4 regions of the Halobacillus sp. B23F22_5 genome follow, and region 4 is predicted to be linked to each of the others. Evidence: predicted binding sites of a transcription regulator. Region 4 holds the regulator's gene; each other region holds the start of a gene.
What was found. Region 4 encodes LexA, which represses DNA repair genes until DNA is damaged. Its sites were predicted from a motif close to CGAACATATGTTCG; they were not measured.
Positions count from the first base shown of each region.

Region 1 (3,248 bases), on a different contig from region 4:
GGGATTATCAGGTCAATATACTGGATACTCCTGGACACGAAGATTTCAGTGAAGACACCTACCGTACACTGACCGCTGTAGACAGTGTCGTCATGATCATCGATGCTACCAAAGGGATCGAAGCCCAGACGCTGAAATTATTCAAAGTTTGTAAAATGCGTGGAATTCCAATTTTTACATTCATCAACAAATTAGACCGTGAGGGCCGCGAGCCATTCGAATTGATGGAAGAAATCGAGGAAGTCCTGGATATCGAGACGTATCCAATGACATGGCCTGCTGGTATGGGCAAACGGTTCCTTGGTGTATTTGACCGCCATCATGAACAGTTCATTTCCTATACCGGAAATGAAGAAGAAACTTACATTCCTTATTCGGATTTAGAAAAGCCGGAACATCAGGAATTGGTCGAGCATTCTACTTATCAGGAAACGCTTGAGGAACTGATGCTGCTTGATGAAGCAGGCGATCAATTCAGTATGGAAAAAGTAATGCGAGGAGAACAGACGCCTGTTTTCTTCGGAAGCGCATTGGCACCATTTGGCGTGGAGGGCTTTTTCGACACGTTCATTGATATGGCACCTGCTCCTGCACCACGTCGTTCTACAGAAGGTATCGTATCTCCGGACGATCCGGAGTTTTCTGGTTTTATTTTCAAAATCCAGGCCAACATGAACCCACAGCATCGTGACCGGGTCGCATTTGTCCGAATCTGTTCCGGAAAATTCGAGCGGGGCATGAACGTGACATTGGGACGGACGGGTAAAACCTTTAAGCTTGCACAGTCCCAGCAGTTCGTCGCATCTTCAAGGGGGACGATCGATGAAGCTTATGCCGGCGACATTATCGGGATTTATGATCCTAACGTATACCGGATCGGCGATACGATTTTGACTGGGAAAACGAACTTCGAATATGACGAACTGCCGCAGTTCCCTCCGGAAGAATTCAAAAAAGTTACGGCGAAGAACGTCATGAAGTCGAAGCAGTTCAAAAAAGGGATAGAGCAGCTCGTGCAGGAAGGTGCGATCCAGTTGTTCAAACGCTATCGGTTTGAGGATTATATCCTTGGAGCTGTCGGCAAGTTGCAATATGATGTGTTCGAGTACCGGATGAAAAACGAATATAACGTCGAAGTCGAACTAGAGCCGCTGGGAGAAAGGATTCCACGCTGGCTGAAAGAAGATCAGGTCAATGAATCTCTTTTCGACGAACGGAACATGCTTGTCCAGGACCGGGAAGGAAGTCCGCTTGTATTATTCAAAAACGACTTCTCTTTGCGCTGGTTCCAGGATAAGAATCCTGACATCGAGTTGATCGATCTGTTTGAAGTGAATCAATACGACCAATCGTACTAAATGGAAAAGAAGCGATACCTCAGAACACCGGGTATCGCTTCTTTTTGTCTAAGGAAGTAACTGCTTATATGAAATTAATAGGAGGTCGCAGGCAAGAAATAGGCGGAAGTAAATAATTACGGTATTTAGATCACTAAAATTAGGCGAAACTTCTAAAAGAAAGGAAGAAAAATGTTCCAAAGGCATTTTAATCGAATATTTGTTCGCATCCATGTTAGAATTGTATAATATTGTGGTAAACTAGTGATGTATATTCAAGGAACGGAGGTTGCTTTGTGAAGAACGAGAATAAATTCGAGCTTGTTTCACAGTATCAACCAGAAGGGGACCAACCCCGTGCGATAGAAGAATTGGTGAAACGGATCAACGGTGGCGAGAAGCACCTGACTTTACTTGGTGCGACTGGTACCGGGAAGACGTTCACCATGTCGAATGTGATTCAACAAGTGAACAAGCCGACGCTGATCATTGCTCATAACAAGACGTTGGCTGGTCAATTATATAGTGAGTTCAAGGAATTTTTCCCGAACAATGCGGTCGAGTATTTTGTCAGTTATTACGATTACTATCAACCGGAGGCGTATGTGCCGTCTTCGGATACGTTCATTGAAAAGGATGCCAGCATCAATGATGAAATCGATAAGCTGCGCCACTCGGCAACATCAGCCTTGTTTGAACGGAACGATGTCATTATCGTGGCCAGTGTCTCGTGTATCTATGGCTTGGGTAATCCGGATGAATACCGCAGCCAGGTGCTTTCCGTTCGTACTGATATGGAAAAAGAACGTGATGAACTGCTGCGTGATTTGGTCGATATCCAGTACGCACGAAACGATATTGATTTCCAGCGCGGTACGTTCCGTGTCCGGGGTGACTCGGTGGAAATCATACCAGCATCCCGGGAGGAGCATGCGATCCGTGTTGAGTTTTTTGGTGATGAAATAGACCGGATCAGAGAAATCGATGTACTGACCGGAGAAATTATTGGTGACCGGGAACATGTAGCTATTTTTCCGGCATCCCACTTCGTAACCCGCGAAGAAAAAATGAAAATTGCAATCAAGAATATTGAAAAAGAATTAGAACAGCAGTTGAAAAAGTTCCGTGAAGAAAACAAGCTGTTAGAAGCACAGCGATTGGAGCAACGGACAAACTATGACCTGGAAATGATGCAGGAAATGGGTTTCTGTTCAGGTATCGAGAACTATTCCCGTCATTTGACACTAAGAGAAGAAGGCGCCACTCCCTATACATTAATCGATTACTTCCCCGAAGACTTTCTGGTGATGGTCGATGAGTCGCACGTGACGTTGCCGCAGGTGCGGGGAATGTACAATGGCGACCGGGCCCGAAAGCAGGTACTGGTCGATCATGGTTTCCGTCTGCCCTCGGCCCTGGACAACCGTCCGCTTAGGTTCGAAGAGTTCGAGCAAAAGGTGAATCAGAGTATGTATGTATCTGCCACTCCTGGTCCATATGAACTGGAGCATACGCCGAAAATGGTCGAACAGATCATCCGGCCGACCGGCCTGCTTGATCCAGAAATCGAGGTTCGTCCAATTAAAGGACAGATTGATGATCTGATCGGTGAAATCAATAAGCGTATGGATAAGAACGAACGGGTATTGGTTACTACATTGACGAAAAAAATGTCTGAAGACCTTACTGATTATCTGAAGGAAATCGGAATTAAAGTAGCCTACCTGCATTCTGAAATCAAAACGCTGGAACGTATTGAAATAATCCGGGATCTGAGACTCGGAAAATATGATGTCCTGGTAGGGATCAACCTGCTTCGTGAAGGGCTGGATATTCCGGAAGTATCCCTTGTGGCTATTCTGGATGCTGATAAAGAAGGCTTCCTGCGTTCCCACCGTTCATTGGTTCAGA
Region 1 is NZ_JBIEKI010000003.1:43,074-46,321, reverse strand. Features, by position in the region: gene ACGTN9_RS05665 (peptide chain release factor 3) at 1-1,358, shown strand, start outside; gene uvrB (excinuclease ABC subunit UvrB) at 1,634-3,248, shown strand, end outside.
Region 1: a site for LexA is predicted at 1,551-1,564, ahead of uvrB (excinuclease ABC subunit UvrB). Genes of this name have one in related genera too.

Region 2 (3,248 bases), on a different contig from region 4:
CTTTTCATATGGGAAAATAAGGTTGTTAAAACCATTTTTTGACTATATAATGAGTTAAACTATTTTATATAAATTTTATATAGGAGATTAGCTTATGTATGGTTATGACCAAGAATCGCAATGGACTTATCTGACCATTGGAATTATCATTATAGCATTCATGCTCAGCATTCTTGCCCCAGTCACTTTAATGACCATCCTGCAGGATATTTTCCACTTTTCGAGAAGTCATTGGATTTTCATGGCTCCTATTTCCGCCTATATTATGCTTGGAGCAAGCTTTGTCTGGATCGGATTACTTTTGATATTGTTTTTGATTTTGCGATCAAAGCGTAAAAAACCTCCTGTGTGGGTACTTGCTATAGGTATTCCTGTTGCTGAGCTTTTCTTTGTTTTATCGATCAACAATTATTATTACTTCCAGGACCAGGGGATCACTTACAACCCTCTATTTTCTATTTCCCCCCAACATTATCAATGGGAAGACATCGAAAGAATCAATCAGATCTATGATAAAAGCGAAGGCACGATTTTCTTGAAAGATATGCTCTTTCAATTGAAAAATGGGAAGGACATCACATTCAACTATCGTCCGGAATTCTGGGAGCATCGCGATAGCATCTTAACGAAAGCCCGGGAAGGTGGTGCTGTAACGACAGATAATTTGGCTGAACTCAGAAAGTGACCAGCCTATTAAACGTATTGTCCAAGCGCATGCAGATATCCAAAAGACTCTTACCTTCGAAAAGGTAAGAGTCTTTATTTTACTTTAAGAAAGTTTAACTTTGTTAAAGGATTAAAGTATAAGAAAATACTAAGGCTTTCGCCATAAGTACTTGGCGACAAGCCAAGTTTTTCTAATCAGCCATTGACTGGTGTCTCTGTCACATCCCAGACCTCTTTATAGTTGGTATAATCATTGATGGCTATATCGAGATCATGAAAGTAACGATGTGCCTGTATGATATTGTTCTCATCTTGTGACCCATTCGCTATTTTTTCTAAATAACTGGATACCGCTTCCATATCCGCCTGTAAAGTCGGAGGATCCTCGAAGGTTTTGCTTTTGATATAAGATAAAAAGCGGCTTGCTTGTTCGCTTTGTGCCTTCCAGTCTACTCCGTCATCCAGTTCACCATATCCCGTCGTATCATTATAGAAGCTATGGGCTATGGAGATTAAATCCCCGGCGTCTTCAAATGTTGTTTTGCTTGATGTTTCGCTTGCTTCCGCTTCCTTGCCTGATTCTGACTGAGACTTTTCTTCTGCTTCACTGGTTTCTGTAGCGGCTTTCTCCGTATCGTCATTCCCATTGATATCGGTAAATATCATTACTCCGAAAAAGCCAAGCGCACCTGCCAATAGTATAAGTAAGATGGTCATTAAGCCTTTAAAACTGAATAGTCTACCCATGTCAATCCCCTTTATTAAGCTATTACCACCAAGCTTAATATAAGCAGGATAATATTTCAATTATTTTCCTTTTCTGCTTTTAACGAATGGCAATATCGACAATGTCGTTCAAGTCTACCGTGAACGTGTGTTTAGTCGCTTCTTCTGTCCCATGAAGCTCTTTTCGGACGGAACAAATGGAATTGATTTTACCTCGGCGCCGCTCATGATCAAAACCATTATGATAGGTCAGTTCGACTGTCAGGTTATCATTCAATGCGCGCTGCAGGAGAAAGTCGATTTCCACTGCTTTTTGTTCATCAATAATCCCTTTTTCTACTCGTTCATCCTCTTTCCATAGTTCTTTCACCAACTGTACATGCTCTGGCAGCATCAATGACGTCCATTTGATGGTTCCACGATCTTTATTATGCTTATCCATCCTACACCCTCCCGTCATTTCGAACGTTTGTTCTCATTATATATAATTACAACGGCAGGGTAAAGCTTATTTCACAGAATGTCAAAAGTTGACATTTTCTCCTTACATTCGCTTTGGAAGTGGAAGTGTGAAATAAAAGGTGTGATAGTAGCCATCCGTCGTCAACTGCAGCGTCCCGTTATGCTGCTCGATGATTTCTTTACTGATGGCCAGACCAAGCCCGCTCCCCCCTGTTTCCCGGCTTCTCGAAACCTCGATACGATAGAAACGTTCAAAAATCGCTGCCTGATTTTCTTCGGATATAAAGGAGCCTGGACCTGAAACAGACAGCTTATATTCTGTTTCCAAACGCTCTCCGGTGATGTGAATAGCTCCCTTGCCCTGATAGTATTGGATAGCATTTTGTAACAGGTTGGTTAATACTTGCTGAATGCCCTCCCGATGAATGAACAACCGGCTTTCATCCAATTGACACACCACATCAATTTGTTGATTGGAAAGTTCCCATTCAAATAAATTCACACAGTTAGCCGCTAATTCCTTTATGTCTACCATTTCACGCTTTGGATAAGACTGCTCGCCAAGGCTGTCCCATTCCTTCACTTGATGAAGCTGCTGCATCATGTTGGTGATGCGTTTCGCCTCAAGATGGAGGGACTGATAAAGTTCTGGCGATCCTTCAATTACCCCTTTACTCAGGCCTTCGAGATAGCCATTAATGTTGGAGAGCGGGGTACGTAGTTCGTGTGCCATATCGGTCAGCATTTTGTTACGATTTTGTTCATTTTCCCGCAATAAAATAATCAGTTCATTATAATGCTCGACAAGCTGACCGATTTCATCCTTACTGTTTGTCTCGAGTACAGCCGGATAGGTACCATCTTTCAGGCTTTTCATGGACCGGGTCAATTCAGTGATCGGCTGCATCATCCGCTTCATCATAAAGTAATGAATCAGGCTGCCAGCGACAATAGCAATGAAGCTGAATATCCATAAATACTGAAACAATGTCGAGTTGAAGCTTAGCTGGCGAGCCGTTCCGACATCCGTAATTCTGTCCACCAGAAAGCAAGCGCTCTGGTAGACAGCAACACCACTTAAGAGAATAAATAGCGAAATAATAATAATATTAGTGATCGTCAGTCTCCAGAGTAATTGTGTGGCCATTTTTTCTCGCCAGGCTTTAATTTTCTGCCACAAATTTATACCCCATTCCTCTTACTGTGATAATCCGCTCAGGTTTCGCAGGGTTTTCCTCAACTTTTCTCCTAAGCTTTTTCACATGGACATCGATGGTCCGTTCAAAAATATCATTTTCCCCATAAGGATTGATGTGGTTAAGCAAGTGTTCCCGGGAAAGTACGATGTTCGGATTCTCCATGAATACATAGAGAAGATTAAATTCATAGTTCGT
Region 2 is NZ_JBIEKI010000001.1:25,312-28,559, forward strand. Features, by position in the region: gene ACGTN9_RS00130 (hypothetical protein) at 95-685, shown strand; gene ACGTN9_RS00135 (hypothetical protein) at 862-1,413, opposite strand; gene ACGTN9_RS00140 (YolD-like family protein) at 1,493-1,834, opposite strand; gene ACGTN9_RS00145 (sensor histidine kinase) at 1,937-3,034, opposite strand; gene ACGTN9_RS00150 (response regulator transcription factor) at 3,018-3,248, opposite strand, start outside.
Region 2: a site for LexA is predicted at 1,855-1,868, ahead of ACGTN9_RS00140 (YolD-like family protein). Genes of this name have one in related genera too.

Region 3 (3,248 bases), on a different contig from region 4:
AACAGAAAAGAATAACGATACAGACAGTAATGAATTACGCCGGGGAGCCCCTAATAGACTGAAGCGTGAAGCAGAAGAAGATATGCAGAACACCACTTATAATATAACTGATCGGGCACATGATAACGAGTATTTTAACGAGAAGTCAATGAAAATCACTCGATCCATCAATGAATTGCCTCAGGTAACTACTTCGAATGTAATTGCTACTAAAGATCACGTACTTGTCGGAGTCATTCCTACCCCGTATGGCCGGAAAAACCATAACCTTAAAAATTTAGTCAGAGAAAAAGTAGCGGAAGTCACCGATGAACAAGATGTAGTGATTTATATGAACCACAGCGACTGGGAAGAATTGAAAGACCTGAATGCAAGAGTGAGAGCTGAAAAAGCTCCAGATAGAGTGAAAGAAGAAATCAATAAATTCCTAAGACGGTTCCAGCCTGATAATGACAAATAATGTAACTTACCCTTCTTCAACGATACCCTCCAATATGATATAGTAATAAAAGAAATCAGATAACTATATGTAAGTTGGAGAGGAGAATGCACCATGGCTGGTCATTCTAAATGGAAGAATATACAAAGACGTAAAAACGCTCAGGATGCTAAGCGGGGCAAGGTATTTATGAAAATGGCCCGTGAAATCTTCGTAGCAGCTAAAGAGGGCGGCGGAGATCCGGAGATGAATCCAGCACTTCGTTTAGCGGTTGATAAAGCAAAAGCCAGCAACATGCCTAATGAAAATATTGATCGCGCCATTAAAAAAGCCACAGGTGACCTGGACGGTGTCAGCTATGAAGAAATCACATATGAGGGTTATGGCCCTGGTGGCGTAGCAGTGATGGTTAAAGTACTGACTGATAATAAAAACAGGACAGCTGCCGATGTCCGGCATGCTTTTAACAAAAACGATGGCAATCTTGGTGAAAATGGTTGTGTTTCTTATATGTTCGATCGTAAAGGATATCTTGTAATTGAGCGTTCAGCCCATGATGTTGAGGAAGATGATGTCATGCTTGAGGCGATTGAAGCTGGGGCAGAGGAAATGGAAACGAACGAAGAAACCTTTGAAGTTTATACCGAACCTGAAAGCTTCACAGAAGTCAAAGCTGCATTAGAGCAAAGCGGCTATACGTTCGAAACTGCAGAAATAACTATGTTTCCGCAAACTTATACGCCTGTGGGCGAAGAAGAAACCGAAAAGATGCTGAAACTAATTGATACATTGGAAGATAATGATGATGTGCAGGATATCTATCACAATCTCGAAGCCGACGAAGAGGTATTAGAAAAATTGAGTTAACACCCTGATTATAATAGCTTCCATTTCTGGGCAAACTGGAAATAGAAGCTATTTTCTTTTAGGGGTGATCAGATGAGGACGATAATCAAATCGATAACGATCAGCATTTTTTTGCTTGGTACTATCATACTTGCACCAGATGCAGATTCTACAATTAAGGGAAGTACAGAGAAAAAAACTTCAGCTGAATCTGAAAAGCGGACTTCCTTAGTTGCAAGTCAGCCATTAGAAGTGAAAGTTACTATGACGAAGGAGTACCTGGATGGTGTTCGTGAAACTGATGAAAAAATGGAAACTATTTGGGCGATGGAAGATTTTTGGGCCAGCTATACAGGCTGGACTTTAGTGGATCAGGGGGATGGTTTTGTTGAATTTGAGAAAAAGATTGATGACCTTTCACCAGAGGTGAAAGCAAACGGTTATTTTGGAATTGATTTAAACGAGCAATTGACCATCTTTTTGGGGAAACCGGCTGAAGGTCAAGTCATGGAGTCTTTTTTCCCTATCCCTGTAGAAACATTGGAAAGCAAGCGTATGGAAGAGCTTGAAAAAGGGATTAAAATCAAAGATAAAGAGCATTTTCATAAAGTGATCAAAACCTATTCCGGAAATAATATGACTGGAAAACAATAGACACCGGCTCTCCTGTATTATCAGGAGAGTTTTACTTTTGTTTACTTAGAATGGGCGAACATGTGCTTGTATGTTACAATAGATGAATACTTAGTAAGATTAGAGGGGAAACATCATGATAGCATATGTACGGGGATTATTGACAGATTTAGACGATGACAGTGTCATTGTAGAAACGAACGGGGTAGGCTACGAATTGATATGTGCCAATCCTTATTTATTCCAGGAAAATATGGATAATGAAGTGAAAATATATACATACCATTATGTCAGAGAAGATTTGCAAGCCTTATACGGATTTAAGAAGAAAGAAGATAAAGCATTATTCTCTAAACTGTTGAATGTATCAGGAATTGGACCGAAAGGGGCACTGGCTATTTTGGCTTCTACAAGTGTCGGGGATTTCGTAGCTGCTATTGAGCAGGAGGATGAGAAGTTTTTGACGCGTTTTCCAGGGGTCGGGAAAAAGACTGCAAGGCAGATGATTCTTGATCTGAAAGGGAAATTGACAGCATGGATTCCAGATGAAGAGAACGAGGCATCTATTTTTTATGCGCATACTTCCAAAGAACGTAACCAGGCAGTGGAGGAAGCACTGGAAGCCATGAAAGCTCTTGGGTATTCTGAACGGGAACTCAAAGCTCTTCGCCCTGAGCTGTCTAAACAAGAGCATGCCAATGTAGATGACTATGTACGTAAAGGCTTGCAATTGATGATGAAAAGCTAAACGAGTGGGGGTGACTCGGTATGGAAGAACGAATGATATCGAATGAAATGCAGGAAGAAGATGCATCAATTGAATTAAGCCTACGGCCCAGCAGTTTGAGGCAGTATATTGGTCAAACGAAAACGAAACAGAATTTACAGATTTTTATTGAAGCAGCAAGAATGAGGAATGAACCTTTGGACCATGCTTTATTATATGGACCACCGGGGCTTGGTAAAACAACATTGGCTTCCATTATTGCTAATGAAATGGGAGTTCAGTTCCGGACTACTGCCGGACCTGCAATCGAACGTGCAGGAGACTTGGCTGCTATTTTGTCTTCGCTGGAAGCAGGAGACGTACTATTTATCGATGAGATCCACAGGCTGCCTCGATCAGTAGAAGAAGTGTTGTATCCTGCGATGGAGGATTTTTGTCTGGATATTGTAATCGGGAATGGACCAAGTGCAAGGTCTGTACGTCTTGATCTGCCACCGTTTACTCTGGTCGGAGCAACTACACGAGCCGGATTACTATCAGCACCACTCCGTGACAGATTCGGCGTGCTCAGTCGTTTAGAATATTACGATACGAAAGATTTAT
Region 3 is NZ_JBIEKI010000002.1:11,608-14,855, forward strand. Features, by position in the region: gene ACGTN9_RS03340 (YhcN/YlaJ family sporulation lipoprotein) at 1-460, shown strand, start outside; gene ACGTN9_RS03345 (YebC/PmpR family DNA-binding transcriptional regulator) at 554-1,306, shown strand; gene ACGTN9_RS03350 (BofC C-terminal domain-containing protein) at 1,379-1,939, shown strand; gene ruvA (Holliday junction branch migration protein RuvA) at 2,055-2,666, shown strand; gene ruvB (Holliday junction branch migration DNA helicase RuvB) at 2,687-3,248, shown strand, end outside.
Region 3: a site for LexA is predicted at 1,995-2,008, ahead of ruvA (Holliday junction branch migration protein RuvA). Genes of this name have one in related genera too.

Region 4 (3,248 bases):
CCAGCCCGCGTAACGTAGCAGCGATTTCCTCGAAAGTCAGTTTATTATTACGAAGCCGGACAACCTCCTCAATCGGAAACTCAATCCTTTCCCGTCCCCTTGCCAAATGCTGATTGGTAAGGTTGTCACCCGGGTTATAACCCCTTTCCATCGCTTTATTCATTCCGCGCTTTATTTTGAGGTTATGGATTTTCCGCTGGTACTCCTCCACTATCCCGACGATTTGCAACACCATCGAATCTGACTCTGACAATTGCAATTCTCCCTGATGTGTCAAAGACAGTACTTGTACGTTCATTTTTTGAAGCTGGTGAAACAGGGCAATCTTCGTGTTCCCCCTCCCCAGCCTAGTCTCATCCTGGATCAGTAAACCCTCTGCCTTTCCTTCAGAAAAACGGTCCAGCATTTGAAAAACACCTTCACGTTCAATTTCATATCCGCTCGCTTGCTCTTTAATTATATCCATCACTTCCATGTTCTCTCGTTCTGCCATGGCAAGCAACTCCGATTCCTGTCTCGCTAAAGAAGTAACTTGAGCTTCTTTTTCTGTACTGACTCTGCAATAGATTATTACTTTCATGTCTGCGACCCTTTCTGCGTGTTAATACGAACAATAAACTACATAGACCATTTTAGCTGCTTATGGACATCGCAGCATATAAAAATACCAGACTCAAAATGAAAAGAATAATATAAGTCATGTCCAATTTAGATAGTTTATCAAACATTTTAACCCCTCCATACAGAACTTTTGTTCGCGTTTGTTAGTTATAATTATATACGAACATTCGTTCCTGTCAAGTGTATATTCGAACGAATGTTTGTATTGTTGAAATCATCATGGTACAATGTGGTTAATAAAAACATATGTACGAGGTGTGCTTATATGAGTAAATTATCGAAACGGCAACAGGAAATATTGAAATTCATAAAAGAGGAAGTCCTCGCCAAAGGTTATCCACCTTCCGTGCGTGAAATTGGCCAGGCTGTCGGATTGGCATCCAGTTCTACTGTTCATGGACACCTTGCGAGGCTGGAAAAAAAGGGATTCATCCGACGTGACCCAACGAAACCAAGAGCCATCGAAGTGTTAGAATTAGAGGAAGAACAAAACATTCCAAGGAGCGAAGCATCCTATGCTCCTGTTATTGGTAAAGTAACCGCTGGTACGCCGATAACTGCTATTGAAAATATTGAAGAATATGTACCTTTACCACAAAATTTAGCTGGGGAAGAAAACACTTTTGTCCTTGTTGTCGAAGGTGAGAGTATGATTGAAGCAGGTATACTTGATGGAGACATGGTAATTGTAAAACAGACGCCAACCGCTCAAAATGGAGAAATCGTCGTCGCCATGACAGAAGATGAAGAAGCGACAGTCAAACGCTTCTTCAAAGAGAAAAACCACATTCGCCTGCAGCCGGAAAATGCAACCATGGACCCGATCATCCTGCATGATGTCTCGATTCTGGGTAAAGTCGTAGGTTTATATAGAGCAATTCACTGATCATAATCTCTATATAAAAATAGAAGAGCCCTGTATCCCGGGAAGGGATACAGGGCTCTTCTTATTTCCCTGGCTAAAACAGTTTACCAGGCATAATACCAATAAGTTGCTCATCATAAATAACCAAATGATCCACTTTAATTAACTCACCTTCAAAAGAATGTATGATAACTTCCTTTACATACGTGAAATTGTAAGGTTTATAACGACATGCTGACTTATCAGACCGATGTTTCAAATCGCTGTGTCGATTTTCTTTTAACTCCCCTGGTATACCCTGAACAAATCCAAATTCTGTGATAAAGGTAAGAACCTCTTCACCTCTCCTGGTTTTCATAATCGATTCTAATTCTCTGGTAATTGATTTCGAATGGCGAGTAAAACTCATGCATGTCATCTCCTTTCGAAAACAATTTTGACAGGGGATTCTATTAGTCCTGCATGTCTTGGGCTTCTTAACATTCTTTAACAATGCATTTACAACAACTTAAACCTGCCTGCCCCAGCGTAAAAGCATAGAACGATATTTCAATAAAGTATACAGGACTAATTAACTGAAAAATCTATATATTCTGAATATGTGTTGATTTTACCTGAAAAAATTATTATAATACCATTTATATATTTATTTACGTTATTTGAATCAAGATTCTAATAAGGAGGAATGGAATGAGAAAAGAAGAATTGCAGATGGTGGATATAACAGATAGTATCAATGGAAAGTTAGAAGAAGGAAATATGAATCTCTACCTCTATAAAGAAAAAATCGGACGGATTCTCATGTCTGGACAAGAGAATCGTTATGAAATGTCAGAGGGCTTTAAATATCATAACGGAAAAATCTATCGCATGCATAAAATAACAGATATCAAACAATATGTTACTGATTGTGACCTCGGCTGGTGTTAAATCAAGTTAGAATGTAATCTTTTAATAATGAAAGAAGCCATTGATGAAAAAATCAATGGCTTTTTTTACGGACTTAAATATGAAGATAATACGCTAAAATAAAAAACCCCCTTGATACCAATAGTACCAAGGGGGATGCTTATTAATATACGGATAGATACTGCTCACGTTCCCAAGGGTGGACTTGTGTACGGAACATATCCCATTCGATTTCTTTCGCTTCGATAAAGTGCTCAAAACAGTGTTCGCCAAGTGCGTTCACTAAGATTTCATCTTGCTTAAGCAGCTCTAACGCATCATATAGAGTAGCTGGCAGATCTTGTACGCCGTTCTTCTCGCGTTCTGTTTTGTTCATAACATAGATGTTGCGATCGACCGGTTTTGGTGCTTCCATCTTATTTTCCACACCGTCTAACCCTGCTGCCAACAATACAGCCATTGCCAGGTAAGGGTTCGCTGCAGGATCGACACTACGTACTTCGATACGGGTACTTAGGCCGCGGGAAGTTGGAACACGAACTAACGGACTACGGTTTTGTCCTGACCATGCAACGTAACAAGGAGCTTCATAACCAGGAACAAGACGCTTGTAGGAGTTTACGGTCGGGTTCGTAATAGCTGTGAAGTTTGTTGCGTGCTTGATGATACCTGCAGTGAACTGGTAAGCAACGTCTGATAGTTCAAGCTCGCCTTCTGTATCGTAGAATGCATTTTGCTTTCCTTTGAACAAGGACATATTCGCGTGCATTCCGGAACCGTTGACACCGAATAACGGTTTAGGCATGAATGTAGCATGCAGTCCGTGCTTGCGGGCAATTGTTTTTACAACCAA
Region 4 is NZ_JBIEKI010000004.1:95,414-98,661, forward strand. Features, by position in the region: gene ACGTN9_RS07515 (YneB family resolvase-like protein) at 1-580, opposite strand, end outside; gene lexA (transcriptional repressor LexA) at 887-1,507, shown strand; gene ACGTN9_RS07525 (hypothetical protein) at 1,581-1,895, opposite strand; gene ACGTN9_RS07530 (YusG family protein) at 2,177-2,416, shown strand; gene glnA (type I glutamate--ammonia ligase) at 2,559-3,248, opposite strand, start outside.